Regions from separate parts of the Micromonospora sp. NPDC007208 genome, predicted to be linked through region 1. Evidence: riboswitches for the same ligand, from Rfam matches in the RefSeq annotation. Region 1 holds a riboswitch; the other holds the start of a gene.
What was found. Region 1 has a riboswitch for cyclic di-AMP ahead of ACFYL6_RS14055 (coiled-coil domain-containing protein). Riboswitches for the same ligand answer to the same signal wherever they lie in the genome.
Positions count from the first base shown of each region.

Region 2: it holds a riboswitch for cyclic di-AMP, as region 1 does, so the genes downstream of both, ACFYL6_RS11820 (NlpC/P60 family protein) here and ACFYL6_RS14055 (coiled-coil domain-containing protein) in region 1, are expected to answer to the same signal.

Region 1 is NZ_JBIAFG010000005.1:473,693-481,044, reverse strand. It holds gene ACFYL6_RS14080 (heavy metal translocating P-type ATPase) at 1-1,882, opposite strand, end outside; gene ACFYL6_RS14075 (hypothetical protein) at 1,895-2,842, opposite strand; gene ACFYL6_RS14070 (heavy-metal-associated domain-containing protein) at 2,856-3,065, opposite strand; gene ACFYL6_RS14065 (metal-sensitive transcriptional regulator) at 3,161-3,457, shown strand; gene ACFYL6_RS14060 (YibE/F family protein) at 3,758-5,128, shown strand; cyclic di-AMP (ydaO/yuaA leader) riboswitch at 5,295-5,425, shown strand; gene ACFYL6_RS14055 (coiled-coil domain-containing protein) at 5,430-6,449, shown strand; gene ACFYL6_RS14050 (carbonic anhydrase) at 6,506-7,243, opposite strand.
Region 2 is NZ_JBIAFG010000005.1:4,591-11,942, reverse strand. It holds gene ACFYL6_RS11860 (hypothetical protein) at 753-965, shown strand; gene ACFYL6_RS11855 (hypothetical protein) at 1,015-1,266, opposite strand; gene ACFYL6_RS11850 (hypothetical protein) at 1,302-1,904, shown strand; partial or broken gene ACFYL6_RS11845 (transposase) at 1,900-1,986, opposite strand; gene ACFYL6_RS11840 (peptidase inhibitor family I36 protein) at 2,289-2,594, opposite strand; tRNA gene ACFYL6_RS11835 (tRNA-Gly) at 3,125-3,198, opposite strand; gene ACFYL6_RS11830 (pyridoxamine 5'-phosphate oxidase family protein) at 3,475-4,032, opposite strand; gene dcd (dCTP deaminase) at 4,132-4,710, shown strand; gene ACFYL6_RS11820 (NlpC/P60 family protein) at 4,812-5,789, opposite strand; cyclic di-AMP (ydaO/yuaA leader) riboswitch at 5,866-6,001, opposite strand; gene ACFYL6_RS11815 (N-acetylmuramoyl-L-alanine amidase) at 6,237-7,352, shown strand, end outside.

The sequences.
Region 1 (7,352 bases):
CCTGGAGCCGCTTGATCACGTCGACCTTTCCGGCCGGCAGCACCTCGGCGATCACCTCGTCGACGCCGACCTCGGCGGCGACCGCGCGAGCCACTGTGGTGTTGTCCCCGGTCAGCAGGACCGGGGTCAGCCCCAGCCCGCGCAGCCGAGCCACCGCCGCCCGGCTGGTCGGCCGGACCACGTCGGCGACCGTGAGCACGCCCCGGGCCCGCCCGTCCCAACCGGCAACGATGGCCGTACGGCCGGCGGCCTCCGCGTCACGCACGGCCCACTCGATCTCCGGCGGTACGTCGATCTCGTGCTCGTGCAGCAGCCGGACGCGGCCGACCAGGACGGCCCGGCCGTCGACCGTGCCGGTCACCCCCAGCCCTTCCAGGTTGCCGAAGGCGGCCACCGGGGGCAGCGCGCCCGCGTCGGCGGCAGCGGCGGCGACCGCACGGGCGATCGGGTGCTCGGAGGCGGCCTCCACCGCCCCGGCCACCCGGAGCAGCTCGGCCCGATCCACGCCGCTGGCCGGCACCACGTCCACCAGCGTCATCCGGCCGGTCGTCACCGTGCCGGTCTTGTCGAGCACCACGGTGTCCACCCGGCGGGTCGACTCCAACACCTCCGGGCCCTTGATCAGCACGCCGAGCTGGGCGCCCCGACCGGTGCCGACCAGCAGCGCGGTCGGGGTGGCCAGGCCGAGCGCGCACGGGCAGGCGATGATCAGCACGGCCACGGCGGCGGTGAACGCGGCGGTCGGGCCGGCCCCGGTGCCGAGCCACCAGCCGAGCGTGCCGACGGCGAGGGTGATGACGATCGGTACGAAGACACCGGAGATCCGGTCCGCCAGTCGCTGCACGGCCGCCTTGCCGCTCTGCGCCTGCTCGACCAGGTCGGCCATCCGGGCGAGCTGGGTGTCCGCGCCGACCCGGGTGGCGGTGACGATCAGCCGTCCACCGGCGTTGATCGTGGCGCCGACCACACCGTCGCCCGGGGCGACCTCGACCGGCACCGACTCACCGGTGAGCATGCTGGCGTCGACCGCGGAGGTGCCCTCCTCGACCACCCCGTCGGTGGCGATCTTCTCCCCGGGGCGGACCACGAACCGGTCACCGACGGCGAGCCGGTCCACCGGGATCAGGGTCTCCACGCCGTCGCGCAGGACCGCCACGTCCTTGGCGCCGAGGTCGAGCAGGGCGCGCAGGGCGGCGCCGGCGGTGCGCTTGGACCGGGCCTCGAAGTAGCGACCGGCCAGGATGAACACGGTGACCCCGGCGGCCGCCTCCAGGTAGATGTTGCCGGCGCCGTCGGTCCGGGTGATGTCGAAGCGGAACGGGTGCGTCATCCCGGGCATCCCCGCGTCACCGAGGAAGAGCGCCCAGAGCGACCAGCCGAACGCGGCCAGGGTGCCGAGCGACACCAGGGTGTCCATGGTGGCCGCGCCGTGCCGCAGGTTGGTCCAGGCGGCCCGGTGGAACGGCAGCCCACCCCAGACCACCACCGGGGCGGCCAGGGTCAGCGACAGCCACTGCCAGTAGTCGAACTGCCAGGCCGGGACCATGGCCAGCAGGACCACAGGCACGCTCAGGGCCACCGAGACCCAGAGCCGGGTACGCGGCCCCCGCAACGGGTCCACCGGAGCTTCCGCGCTGGGCGGGGCCGGCAGCGCCGCCGTGTAGCCGGTCTTCTGCACGGTCCCGATCAGGTCGTCCGGCGTGACGCCATCGGCGTACCGGACGGTCGCCTTCTCGGTGGCGTAGTTGACGGTGGCGCTCACCCCGTCCATCCGGTTGAGCTTCTTCTCGATCCGGGCGGCGCACGCGGCGCAGGTCATCCCGCCGATCGCCAGTTCGATCCGGTTGGGTGCCTCGGGCAGCGGTCTGCTGGTGGTGGTCATCGTCTGGTCCCGTCAGTTGTGTCCGTGCCCGGGGGTGCCGTGGTCGGCCCCGCCGGTCGGCGCGGGCCCGCTCGGGGTGGGGGCGGTTGCGGTCGGTGCGGCGCCGGCGACCACTGTGAACTCGGCGGTGTGCACCCGCCCGCCGTGTTGGAAGTCGAGGTAGAGCCGATAGCTGCCCGCCGAGGGCACCTCGGCGAGGAAGGTGACGGCCGGACCGGGCCGGGTGCGCCCATCGCCGGGCGTGCCGTCCGGGTGCACGTGCAGGTACGCCAGATCACCCCGGCGCAGCGCCACCAGGTGCCCGTACGCGCCCAGGTAGGGCTCCAGGTCGGTGACCGGTCGCCCGTTCCGGCTGACGGTCAGGGTCAGCGACGACGTGCGGCCGGGCTGCGGCGCTCCGGTCAGGGTGACCGTGTAGCCGTCGACGGTGGTGCTGGTCGCCGGGGCGGGCAACGGCTGTTCGGTCAGCTCACCGGGGACGGTCACGTCCACGCCGAGGGTCAGCGGCTCGCCTCCGGTCGGCGTGAAGTCCGCGAACGCCCGCCACTGCCCGGGGCCGGTCAGCGGGGTGTCGACCCGCCAGGTGCCGTCCGGGGCGAGCTCGGGGTGGACGTGACGGAAGCCGGAGAGGTCCCGCCGGGCGACGATCAGGTGCATCCGCTTGTCGTGCGCCACCTCGTAACGGGTGACCGGGCGGCCGTCCGGGCCGGCGATCCGGAAGGCGAACTCGCCGGCCGGGGCGTCGACCCGTTCGAGGCTGTAGCCGCGCTCGGAGACGAGCAGCCCGCCGGGAAGCCGGTCGGCCGTACCGCCCCGCTCGTCCGCCGCCGGGATGGCGGCAGCGTCGTGCCGGCCCTCGACCACCGGGGTGCGGTCGACGACCCGGCCGACCCCGTAGGTCGCGCCGAAGACCGCCGCCAGGCCGACGGCGAACCCGGCCAGTCTCGTCACCGTACGCACGCCGGCCCTCCGATCACGCGTCGACGAGGTCGTAGCCGGCCTCGTCGACGGCGGCCCGGACAACCGCGGTGTCCAGCGGCTGGTCGCTGCTGACGGTGACCCGGCCGGCGGCGAGGTCGACCTGGACGTCACGCACGCCCGCGATGGCGCTGACCTCGGCGCTCACCGCGCTGACGCAGTGCCCACAGGTCATGCCCTGCACCTGATACGTCGTGTTGACCATCGGAGCGTCTCCTTTACGGTACCGGTACCCGGTGGGGGTATCTCATCCGGACACGACCGTACCATACCCCCTGGGGGTACGCTATCCTGGTCGACATGACCGCACCCACCCCGATCCGCGGATACACCGCCAGCAAGGACCAACTGCTCGCGCGGCTCCGCCGCGTCGAGGGGCAGGTCCGGGGCATCGAGAAGATGGTCGACGACGACCGCTACTGCATCGACGTGCTCACCCAGATCTCCGCGATCCAGGCCGCCCTCGACAAGGTGGCCCTGGGGCTGCTCGACGGGCACGCCCGGCACTGCATGCACGAGGGCGCCGCCGAGGGTCGGGCCGACGAGATGGCCACCGAGATGATGGCGGCGGTCGGCCGGCTCATGAAGCGCGGCTGACGGGCCGGGGTCCGCCACGCGGGCGGTTCGACCGCCCGACACTCCGCCACGACCTGCGACCCTCGGGTGGGCTGGCTAGCATCTCCCACGATGGCCCTCCGTATGCCGCTGCACAGTCGGGCACCGGCGCCGCCGCGACGTGGCGTCGCCCCCGGCCGACCGGGCCGAACACTGACCGTCCGTGATCAAGTGGTGATCAGGCAGCGATCCCCCCCCGCCGTTCGCCGCGTTTCCACCGAAACGGTGAACCGCCCGGCACGCTGACCCGTACCCCGCACCGGATCGTTGGGAGTTCTCGCCTTGGCCGCCGACCACACTCACCCCGCGCCGTCCGCCCCACCACGGGTGCGACGGATCCTCGTCGTGACTGTGGTACCCCTCTTCGTCGCCACAGTGCTCGCCGCGGCGCTGCTCTGGCCGCGCGGCGGGTCACCGCAGACCGATGGTGGTGCGGACGTGCCGCGCCACCCCGGCACGGTCACCCGGGTGGTGAGTGAGCCGTGCCCGCCGGTGCCGTCGGTTCCCGAGGGCACACCGAGGGTCGGCGAGGGGCGGTGCGGCACGGTCGACGTCCGGGTGGACGACGGGCCGGCCGCCGGCCAACAGGTACGGACACCGGTGCCCGACGGGCCCGGCGCGCCCCGGGTCGAGGTCGGTGACGAGGTCATCCTGGTCGAGCTGGCCGATCCCACCGATCCCACCACCAGCAACTGGAACATCGCCGAGCACCAACGCGGCACCCCGATGGTGTGGCTGGCGGTGGTCTTCGCGGCCGCGATCGTCGCGTTCGGTCGGTGGCGGGGTCTGGCCGCGCTCGCCGGGCTGGCCGCCAGCTTCGCCATCCTGCTCACCTTCGTGTTGCCGGGCATCGGCGCCGGCAGGTCGCCACTGCTGGTGGCGGTGGTCGGCGCGGCCCTGATCATGTTCGTGGTGCTCTATCTGACGCACGGGGTCACCGCGCAGACCTCGGTCGCGGTGCTCGGCACCCTGGGCAGCCTGGTGCTGACCGGCGTGCTCGCCACCATCGCCACGGCCGCGACCCACCTCACCGGCTTCGGCAGCGAAGACGCCACCACCCTGTCGATGTTCCAGGGCGACGTGGACCTGCACGGTCTGCTGCTCGCCGGGATCATCATCGGGTCGCTCGGGGTGCTCGACGACGTGACGGTCACCCAGGCCGCCACCGTCACCGAGCTGGCCAACGCCAACCCCGGGCTGACCCGGTTGCAGCTGTACCGGGCGGCCACCCGGGTCGGCCGCGCGCACATCGCCTCCACTGTCAACACCATCGTGCTGGCGTACGCGGGCGCGTCACTGCCCCTGCTGCTCCTGCTCACCGCCGACTCGCGGCCGATCGGGCAGATCCTCACCAGTGAGTTCCTCGCGCAGGAGATCGTCCGCAGCGCGGTCGCCACCCTCGGTCTGATCGCCGCCGTACCGCTGACCACCGGGCTGGCCGCGGTGGTGACCGCCGCCGGGCGCACCGAGGCCACGCCGTCCACCGACGCTCCCGCGCCCCGGCCCCAGCCGGACCGCACGGAGGCACTGGCCGCACTCAGCTCACCGCGGAAGGCCGGCTCCGACGAGCCGGACCGGACGCGGCCCGCACCCCCATCCGAGGCCACCGACCGGTGGCCGGAGTCGAACAGGAGCACGGATACGGCATGGTGACACTCCTCAGCGTGACCAGATCGGGCATCCACCCTGAGAACCGCGTCACTGGTCACTCAACGCTATGGCGAAATGACGCTTTTGGTCGGCATCCAGGCGTAGCTCACCCGGTCGACTCTCGGGTAACCTCGCTGCCGGTTACCGATGAAGGCGCGAAGCGGCGCCTGCGGTGCCACCGCCCAATCGCCAGCCGGCGAGCCGGGGACCCAGGTACCTGGGGTGAATCCGCGTCAGCGGTAGGGGCCACTTCCGCCCCGAACCCGTCAGCTAACCCGGTCGGCGGTCGACGGAAGGGAACATTGTGACGGCACCCCTACGCCGCTGGATGACACCCGTGGTGGCCGTGATCGCCGCACTGACCGTGCTCGCCGGGCCCCTCCCGGCCCACGCCGCCCCGACGACCCCCACACCGTCCGGGCACGAGGAGGACGGCGAACCCAAGCTGCTCAACGATGTCATCGAGCAGGCCAACCGCGACTACTCCGCCGCCAAGTCCAAGCTGGACAAGTCAAAGAAGCGGCAGGGCGAGTTGGCCGCAGAGGTCGACCGGGCCAAGGCCGACCTGGACGCGTTGGCCCCGCAGGTCGGGCAGATCGCCGCCCAGGCGTACCGGACCGGCCGGATCGGCGCGGTCGCGATGCTGCTGGAGAGCGAAGCTCCCGACTCGTTCGTCCGGCGCGCCGGGATGCTCGACGAGATGAACATGGTCAACGAGAAGAAGCTCTCCGAGGTCAACGAGGTGAAGGCCCGCGCCGAGCAGGCGAAGCTCGCCCTCGACACGGAGGTCCGGGAGCAGCAGAAGCAGACCGCCCTGATGGCCAAGCGGAAGAGCGAGGCCGACAAGGCGCTCTCCCTCGTCGGTGGAAAGGGCTTCACCGGCGGCCTGGTGGACGCCACCTCACCGGTCGCGAAGATCGGCCCGGGTCGCACCGCCGACGGTGACTGGAAACCCCAGTCGTGCAGCGAGAACGACCCCACCACGTCCGGCTGCATCACGCCACGCACGCTGCACGCGTACAAGGAGGTCAAGCGGGCCGGCTTCAACCGGTTCGTCGGCTGCTACCGCCCCGGCGGGCCGTGGGAGCACCCGAAGGGCCGTGCCTGCGACTGGTCGCTGCAGAAGAGCGGCTTCTCCCCCTGGCACAACGAGGACACCCGGACGTACGGCAACAACGTCGCCGCGTTCCTCATCCGTAACGCCGACCGGCTCGGCATCTACTACGTGATCTGGAACCGGCAGATCTGGTTCCCGGCCACCGGCTGGAGTTCGTACAGCGGGCCGTCGAACCACACCGACCACGTCCACATGTCGCTGCTCTGACCCGCACGATCACCGTCGAGGGCCGTTCCGCGTGACGCGGAGCGGCCCTCGTCGCGTCAGACGGTGGCAGGCGCGGCCGGGTCGGTCGACTCGGGCGATCCGGCCGGGGTGTCCAGCGTCGCGAAGCCAGCCGGCACGGCGGCCACCTGACGTACCGCTCCGGCGGCCAGCCGGTAGGACACCCCCACCACCGCGCACCGCCCCCGCGCCACCTCGTCGGCCAGCACGGAAGACTGCCCGAGCAACGTCTCGACGGTCTGTGCGATGTGGATGTCGACGATGCCGTCGATGTCATCCACGCCCTCGGCATCGGCCCGACGCAGGCTGGGCAGCACGGCGTCGACCACGGCGCGCAGATGCCCGCTCGGCGCGGTACCGGTGGCGGCGGCCTCCCGGGCGGCCTGCACCGCACCGCACGAGTCGTGGCCGAGCACCACCACCAGCGGAGTGCCGAGCACGGTCACCGCGTACTCGACGCTGCCGAGCACCTCGGGGCCGGTGGTGTGCCCGGCCGTGCGGACCACGAACAGGTCGCCGAGCCCCCGGTCGAAGATGATCTCGGCGGCCAGCCGGGAGTCGGAGCAGCCGACGATCACCGCGAACGGGTGTTGCCCGTCGGCCACGGCGGCCCGGTGCTCGGCATCCTGGTTGGGGTGGCGTGGGGCGCCACCGACGAAGCGCCGGTTGCCGGCGATCAGCTCGGCGTACGCACGGGTCGGCTCGCTGAGCGCGGTGGCCCGGTCGGTGGTCCGCTGCGGACCCGGCTGACCGCCGGAGCTCCCGGTATGACTCATCCCGCACCTCGTCTCGACGCATCTGGCCTGGTCAAGCCGGCTTTCCGCCGGCCGGGCGGGCGGGCGCTGGCTCGTGCTCCACCGTCACACGCACCGTAAGATGCGTCAA
Region 2 (7,352 bases), 470 kb from region 1:
CGTCCTGGCCAGGGCCTCGATCGGGGAGCGGGCGACGGGCGACGGGAGCACCCCGCTTTCCACACCAGCACGCCGGCGAGCCAGAGCAGAGAGCCACGCACCCAGCTCGCCGATCAGGAAGAGTCAGGGTCGTAGCGGGCACGACAAGCGCAAGAAGTGATCGGAACGGATGAAGGCTCAGGTCGGAAACATGTCTGGCCTGTGCCTTCATGGTGGAGCGGGTGAGGGGAATCGAACCCGCCCTGTCAGCTTGGGAATCGGATTGAGTTGCAAGCAATTGCCGGGCCGCGTGCCGGTCGTGTACCTGCGGGCGACGCGGCACCCCTCTGCGACCGCCCCTCGCTGCCTTGTACTGACCGCTGTATCGGGCTCGGAGCGGATACGAGTCGGTGTGGCTGGGGCTGAAACCTAAGCCGCAGGGTGTCCTGCGGTTCGTGTTGCCGGTCACCACTCAGCCGGCCACCCTGATCCTCCCTCGCTACTGCGCGCGCGGGAGAGGCTTTGAACCAGCGTCCAGCCGCCAATTACGAAGAGGATAAGGGCCCCCGCCAGAACTAACCAATTCGCAATCAAGGTCAAGTCGGCCATAAACAAACGGGTGAACATGTAACCCGCGCCAACAAGAGGAAAGAGGAAGAATGATAAGATATAAACCAAGGAACTAACAGTCCTCAAATTAGGACCGGCCAAGCCGGGGTAGAGCTACCCAGGCGGGCGGCTCCGTCGGCACCCGGGCCGTCACCATTCACGAGGTGATCGGCCGCGCACACCTGGACGGCTTCGTCGACGAGGACCAGGACGCGCTCGTCTTCAACGGCGCGAAGGGTGCAGTCCTGCCCCGCTCCAACTTCCAGACCGCCTGCAAGTGGCGTGACTACGTGGCTGCGGCCGGTCCGCCGATTTCGACTTCCACGACCCGCGGCACACTGGCAACACCCTGGCATCGCGGACCGGGGCAAGCCTGACCGGCCTGATGGCTCGCATGGGCCACGCCTCGACCCGGGCCGCGATGATCTACCAACACGCCGCCCACGAGCGTGACGAGCGAATCATTGACGCGCTCAGCTCACAGATCAACCAGAGCACGGCGTGGTGATCGTCGCGGATGCTCTCCACGCGCAGACCGGGCACGCCCGCGCCGTCGCCGCCCGGGGTGGGGACCTCATGGTCACGGCGAAGGCTAACCAGCCGACCCTGTACGCGCAGCTCAAAGCGTTGCCGTGGCATGAGGTCCCAGCCGGTGACCAGCAGCGCGAGGTTGGCCACGGCCGCAAGGAAACCGCACCGTCAAAAGCGTTGACGTGCGCGCCGATGGTGGCCTCGCGTTCCCGCACGCGCAGCAAGCGGTGCGGATCACCCGGACCCGCACAATCAAGGACAAGACCAGCCGGGAGACCGCCTACTACACCATGAGCCTGCCCGCCATCCTGGCCCAGCCGGTCGACCTGGGCGCGTTCGCCCGAGACGAGTGGCTCATCGAGAACGGCCTACACCACGTCCGCGATGTGACGTTCCGCGAGGACGCCCACCGCGCGAGAACCCGCAACGGCCCCGCCGTGTTCGCCACCCTGCGTAACACCGCGATCGGCTACCACCGCCTCAGAGGCGCAATCAACATCGCCCGCCACCAGAACCGCCAACCGCCGATCAACCCAACTCATCGACGCAGTCACGTAACGTCACCGGTTTTACGCAATGGCCCTGCGGGTCAGGCGCCGCCGCCACCACGTCGTTCGGCTCGGCGAGTCGATGACCGGGGTGCCGGCTTCGATAACCATCTTCACTGCTTCTTCCCGGAACTGCGGGGAGAAGGTTCTCTTTGCGCTTGGCACCTGTTTCCCTTCCCAGATCAACCAATTCTACTTGGTCGGCCTGTTCGGAAAACCCATGGCAGCCCACTTTGAGCCCGTCGCAGACCACCGTACACGCGTCGCCGACGCCACGGTTCTTGAGCTCGCTCAGGACGCTGAGCCAGAACGCGGCACCTAGCCGCCGCCGGCCCACATTCGGCAGGCATGGGCCCTCTAACGGTGGGCCATACACCCCACCCGACGACCATGACACCTCACCTATCTGCGCGACCTCGAATCGATTGAAGTAGGGCGGGCATGCCTCGCCTTGGCGATCGTTGAGCTGCAGAAATTCACTGATCACACTAGCCATGCCCGCCCTACCGTCGTCGGCAAGTGGCGCTTCTACGCACCGATCTTACAAGTACAAGCCGACGCAGGAACACGTAGCTTATTGCTAAAGTTCTGGCGCTTCTTCTCTAGTCGCTCGAGCCGCCGTCACACAGCCCGCCAACTCCTGGCTGAAATGCCGAGGTTGCTCCGCTCTTGCCCCGCAGTCAACGTTACGGCCGTACCAGTGCACGACGCGCCGCTATACAAGACGACGACCCAATTATTCATGTTTTCGGCAGACCTGTGCGTAGCACTACCATCCGTTGTACAGTATTTACCGAGTGAATCGGCGTAGAAACTACCGGTGTAATTTGTACCGGTCCAGAGGCAGAGCTTCCCAAGATGATTTAAGTTGCACTGTGAACGACTGGCAGCCGCAGGGCTTCCGACAGTTGCGGTTGTGGCGGCCACTACAATTGCCGACGAAAGCACAATCCGCGCCAAAGGCTTGAGCTTCAATACAGCCTCCCCAATCAGTTATAGGCACCGATGACTATAACTCATCTATTGAGACATGCAAGGCTTTGCTTTGGGCCCGCTGCCATGTAAGGTTGGGGGCAGTCGTCCATTGACGACGAATAAGATCGTGCTCACTTCCGGACAACCCGCAGTTCATCGCGGTACTCAAGGGGATCCAGGTGCCCTGCCTCGACGGCGGTCGGCCCCTGACGCCCGGACCGGGCCTGACGGAGAAGGCGTACATCACCAGGGGCGCTCCACTTACTACTACCGCGGATCACTACGTAGACGATGAAGGTTCTTCGCGCCAATAGTCGTCTGCGAAGAAAAGCCGCTCGTGTCAGTCTCCCACGTTGTCTTCGGTGCCGTCGCGGATGATCGCGGCGAGGATCGGGCACGTAACGGGCACGGCCAGCGCAAGAAGCGGTAGGAACGATCGAGGCCCCCAGCCAGGGAACCTGTCCTGAGTTGGGGCCTCGCGGTGGAGCGGGTGACGGGAATCGAACCCGCACTGTCAGCTTGGGAAGCTGATGTTCTGCCATTGAACTACACCCGCAAGCGGCACCACTGTACCTGAGTCGTCGAGCCCGTGCACCCAGGCACCCCCGGTGACCGCAGGTGTCCGGGGACCGTGTCGCCCGGGTCGGCCGGGGTGATCCACTCGGTTTCCTGAAAGTCGGGGCATCCGGAGCGCCGGGATAGCGCAGTTTCCCTGAAGTCGAGTGGATCATGCGGGAGTGGCGGCCCGGCAGGTGTGGCGGGTGTGGCAGGCATGCGCATCGGTGCCGGCCCCGTCACGACGGGGCCGGCACCGATGATCTTTCGGTCGTGGTCAGGCGGCCGTGCACTGGACGTCACGGCTGAGGCGGGTCGGGCGCGCCTGCGGGACGGCGAAGGGCGCGGCCGCCGCCGACGGGGAGTTTGGGTCGAGCCACACCCGAACGGCCGGCCGGCCCGGCGCGAGGCCCGGAATGCCAGCGATGTGCTGCTCACGGCGGGTGAGCATCGCCACGTCGACGGTGAACTCGAAGAGCCTCCAGTCGACCTGCGGCTCGGCCCGGGCGCTCTGCGCCAACTGCGCCACCCGGACCGGATCGGTCACCGGACGGGCGCGCCCCGCCACGTACGCCTCGTCGTCGCTCTCCTCGGCGGGGAACGAGTGCAGCGCGTAACGGCCGTCACGTTCGAGGTCGCGGCGCTTGGGCGAGTCGATGATGAAGCAGAACAGCCCCTCCGCGCTGATGACCGGGGAGACCGGATGGACGCGGGGCCCGCCGTCGGCACGGACCGTGGCCAGATAGCCGAAGCCCGGCCCGTACTGCTGGAGGAGAACGCGGATCCCGTCGGCGAGTCGGGGCTCGTCGGCGGCGAATTCGGACCAGGAAGCCATGCGGGCATTCTATCGAACAAATGTACGAGCAGCGACCTCGACGCGCTGGTCACCGGCACCGAATCCGGCCACTTTTGGCAGCGCGGCTATGGTGGTCCGATGCTGCTCTCCGACCGCGACCTGGTCTCCGAGATCAAGGCTGGCACGCTGGGCCTGGAGCCGTTCGAGCCGACCCTGGTCCAACCGTCCAGCATCGACGTCCGACTCGACCGGCTGTTCCGGGTCTTCAACAACCACCTCTACACCCACATCGACCCCGCCATGCAGCAGGACGACCTGACGTCGGTGGTCGAGGTCCCCGACGGCGAGCCGTTCGTGCTGCACCCGGGGGAGTTCGTGCTCGCCTCGACGCTGGAGGTCATCTCGCTGGGTGACCAGCTCGCCGGTCGGCTGGAGGGCAAGAGCTCCCTGGGCCGGCTCGGGCTGCTCACGCACTCCACCGCCGGCTTCATCGACCCGGGCTTCTCCGGCCACGTGACGCTGGAGCTCTCGAACGTGGCGAACCTGCCGATCACGCTCTGGCCGGGCATGAAGATCGGGCAGCTCTGCATCTTCCGGCTCTCCTCGCCGGCCGAGCACCCGTACGGCTCGGTGGTCTACGGCTCGCGCTACCAGGGCCAGCGGGGGCCGACGCCAAGCCGCGCCTGGCAGCACTGGCGCACCTGGCCGACCCGCTGAGGCCGACCCGCTGAGGCCGACCCGCTGAGGCCGATCCGCTAGAAACAGAACGACGAGGGCCCGCCGCGACGAATCGCGACGGGCCCTTCGGTCACCCGGGGTCAGCCTGGGCGGCCGTAGCTGTGGATCGGGCCGTCGTCGACCTTCTTCATCTTGACCGGTTGACCGGCCTGCGAGGCGTGCACCACCCAGCCGCCGCCGACGTACATGCCGACGTGGTGGATGTCGCTGTAGTAGAAGACCAGGTCGCCGGGGCGCAGGTCGCCCCTGCTGACGTTCTTCGTGACGCGGCTCTGCGCGGCGGCGTTGTGCGGCAGCGACACGCCGGCCTTCGCCCAGGCGGCCAGCATGAGCCCGGAGCAGTCGTACGAGTTCGGACCCTCGGCACCCCAGACGTAGGGCTTGCCGATCTGGGCGCAGGCGAACTTGACCGCGGTGCCCGCGGCGCCGCCGGGGTAGCTGCCCGGGCAGGGCGCCGGGCGCAGCGGACCGCCGCCACCGTTGCCGTACACCTTGAGGCGCAGCTTCTGCAGGCGGTCGATCTCCTCGTTGATCTGCTTCTTCTTCGCCGCCAGCTGAGCTTCGGTGCGGGTCAGCTGGGCCACCATCTCGTCCAGCGGCGCCTTCTGCGCGGCCAGCTGGTCGCGCAGGTCGGCCACCTGGCGTACGTCCTTCTGCTGGTTGTGCGCGAAGCGGTCGAGCATCTCCAGTTGGCCGACCACCTCGCTGGGCGACCTGCTGCCCAGCACCGCGTTGACGGTCGAGACGTTCTCGCCCTTGTAGGCGCGTACGGCCAGGGCGCTGACCTTGTCCATCGCGGCGTCGACCTGGCGCTCCAGCGGAGTGATCCGGGCGGCCAGCGCGTCGGCCTGCCTGCGCTTCGCCGCGAGGTCGGTGCGGGTGGCGTTGTGCCGTTCGATGATCGGTTCGAGTTTGTTCCAGTCGGCGTCGATCTGGCGCTCGATCTCGGCGACGGACGGGTCGGCGTGGGCCGCCGTGGCACTGCCGGTCAGGACGACGGCGATGCTGGCCAACGCGGCGAGTGCGGTGGTGAAGCGGGACCAGCGTGGGCGCGGCACGATCGACGCCGGGCCGGCTGATGCCGACCGCTCGGACGACGGCCGCGGGGCATGGAGTGCCACCGGGGTTCCGTACTCCTTCTTCCTGACCGCCTACCGGGTTAGCTGACGGGTTCGGGCGGGAAGTCGGCGCCCTACCGCAGTGGTTGCGGATTCACCCCGAGGGACCTGGGTCCCCGGTTCGCTCGGAAACGACTCGGCGGTGTCGGTCCGTTACCGCCCGGGCTGGGCGGAGCTGCTGTCGGGCCGACGAATGACCAGAGTAGAGACGCTTGTTACCGATCCGCAACCCGTGCGGCCGTGACACTCCGTACCGATTGGAAGAGGCCACGGACCGTGTGTGAAGAATTCTTTCCGCGCGCTTCGATAGATGGAAAGGTATTGACGTGACCTCCCGGGCGGCGCGATGGTGACCTGACCTCACTCCGAGAGAATCTAGGGGGTTCGATGCACCATCCAACCCTGTCGACCGGCTGGCGCGCACTGCTCGCCGCCACCGTGGTCGCCGCCGCGACCACGGTGCCACTCTCCGTCGGCCCGGCCGCCGCCGCACCCACCACCGACCGCCAGCAGCAGTACGCCGCCGCGGCCACCGAGTACGGCGTACCGACCGTGGTGCTGCTCGGCGTCTCCTACCTGGAGTCGCGCTGGGACACCAACGCCGGCACACCGAGCACCAGTGGCGGCTACGGCCCGATGCACCTGACCGACGCCCGGCACGTGGCCGCCCTCCCCGGGGGCGGTCACCACGACGCCGGTGCCGAGGACCCACGCGGCGACGACTCCCGTCCCGCCCGGGTGCCCGCGCCCCGGCCGGTCGAGGCCCCCGCGCCGTCCACCGCCGCGTTGCAGACCGTGGACGCCGCCGCCTCGCTGACCGGCGCCACCCCCGAGGCACTGCGCACCGACGCGGGCCTCAACATCCGGGGTGGGGCCGCGCTGCTGAGCGCGTACCAGAGAGATCTGGGCGCGCCGGTGGGCGCGGACACCGACCCGGCGGCCTGGTACGGCGCGGTGGCCCGCTACTCGGGCGCGGACAGCGCCGACGCCGCGGCGGCCTTCGCCGACGAGGTCTTCACCACCGTCGGCGCGGGCGCGTCGCGGGTGACCGACGACGGCCAGCGGGTCACCCTGCCGGCCAGCGCGGTGCGGCCCGAGCGTTCCTGGTTGGACCGGCTGGGCCTGCGCCGGCTGGCCCGCCCGGACGGGGTGGAGTGCCCCAGCACCATCTCCTGCGAGTGGATCCCGGCGCCCTACGAGGCGTTCGGCGACGGGGACTACGGCAACCACGACCTCTCCGACCGCCCCGCCCGGCAGAAGATCGAGTACATCGTCATCCACGACACCGAGGCGAGTTGGGCGACGACCCTGCAACTCGTCCAGGATCCGACCTACGTGAGCTGGCACTACTCGCTGCGCTCGGTCGACGGGCACATCGCCCAGCACGTGAAGACCAAGGACGTCGGCTGGCACGCCGGTAACTGGTACGTCAACGCGAAGTCGATCGGTCTGGAGCACGAGGGCTTCGCGGCGCAGGGCACCTGGTACACCGAGGCGATGTAC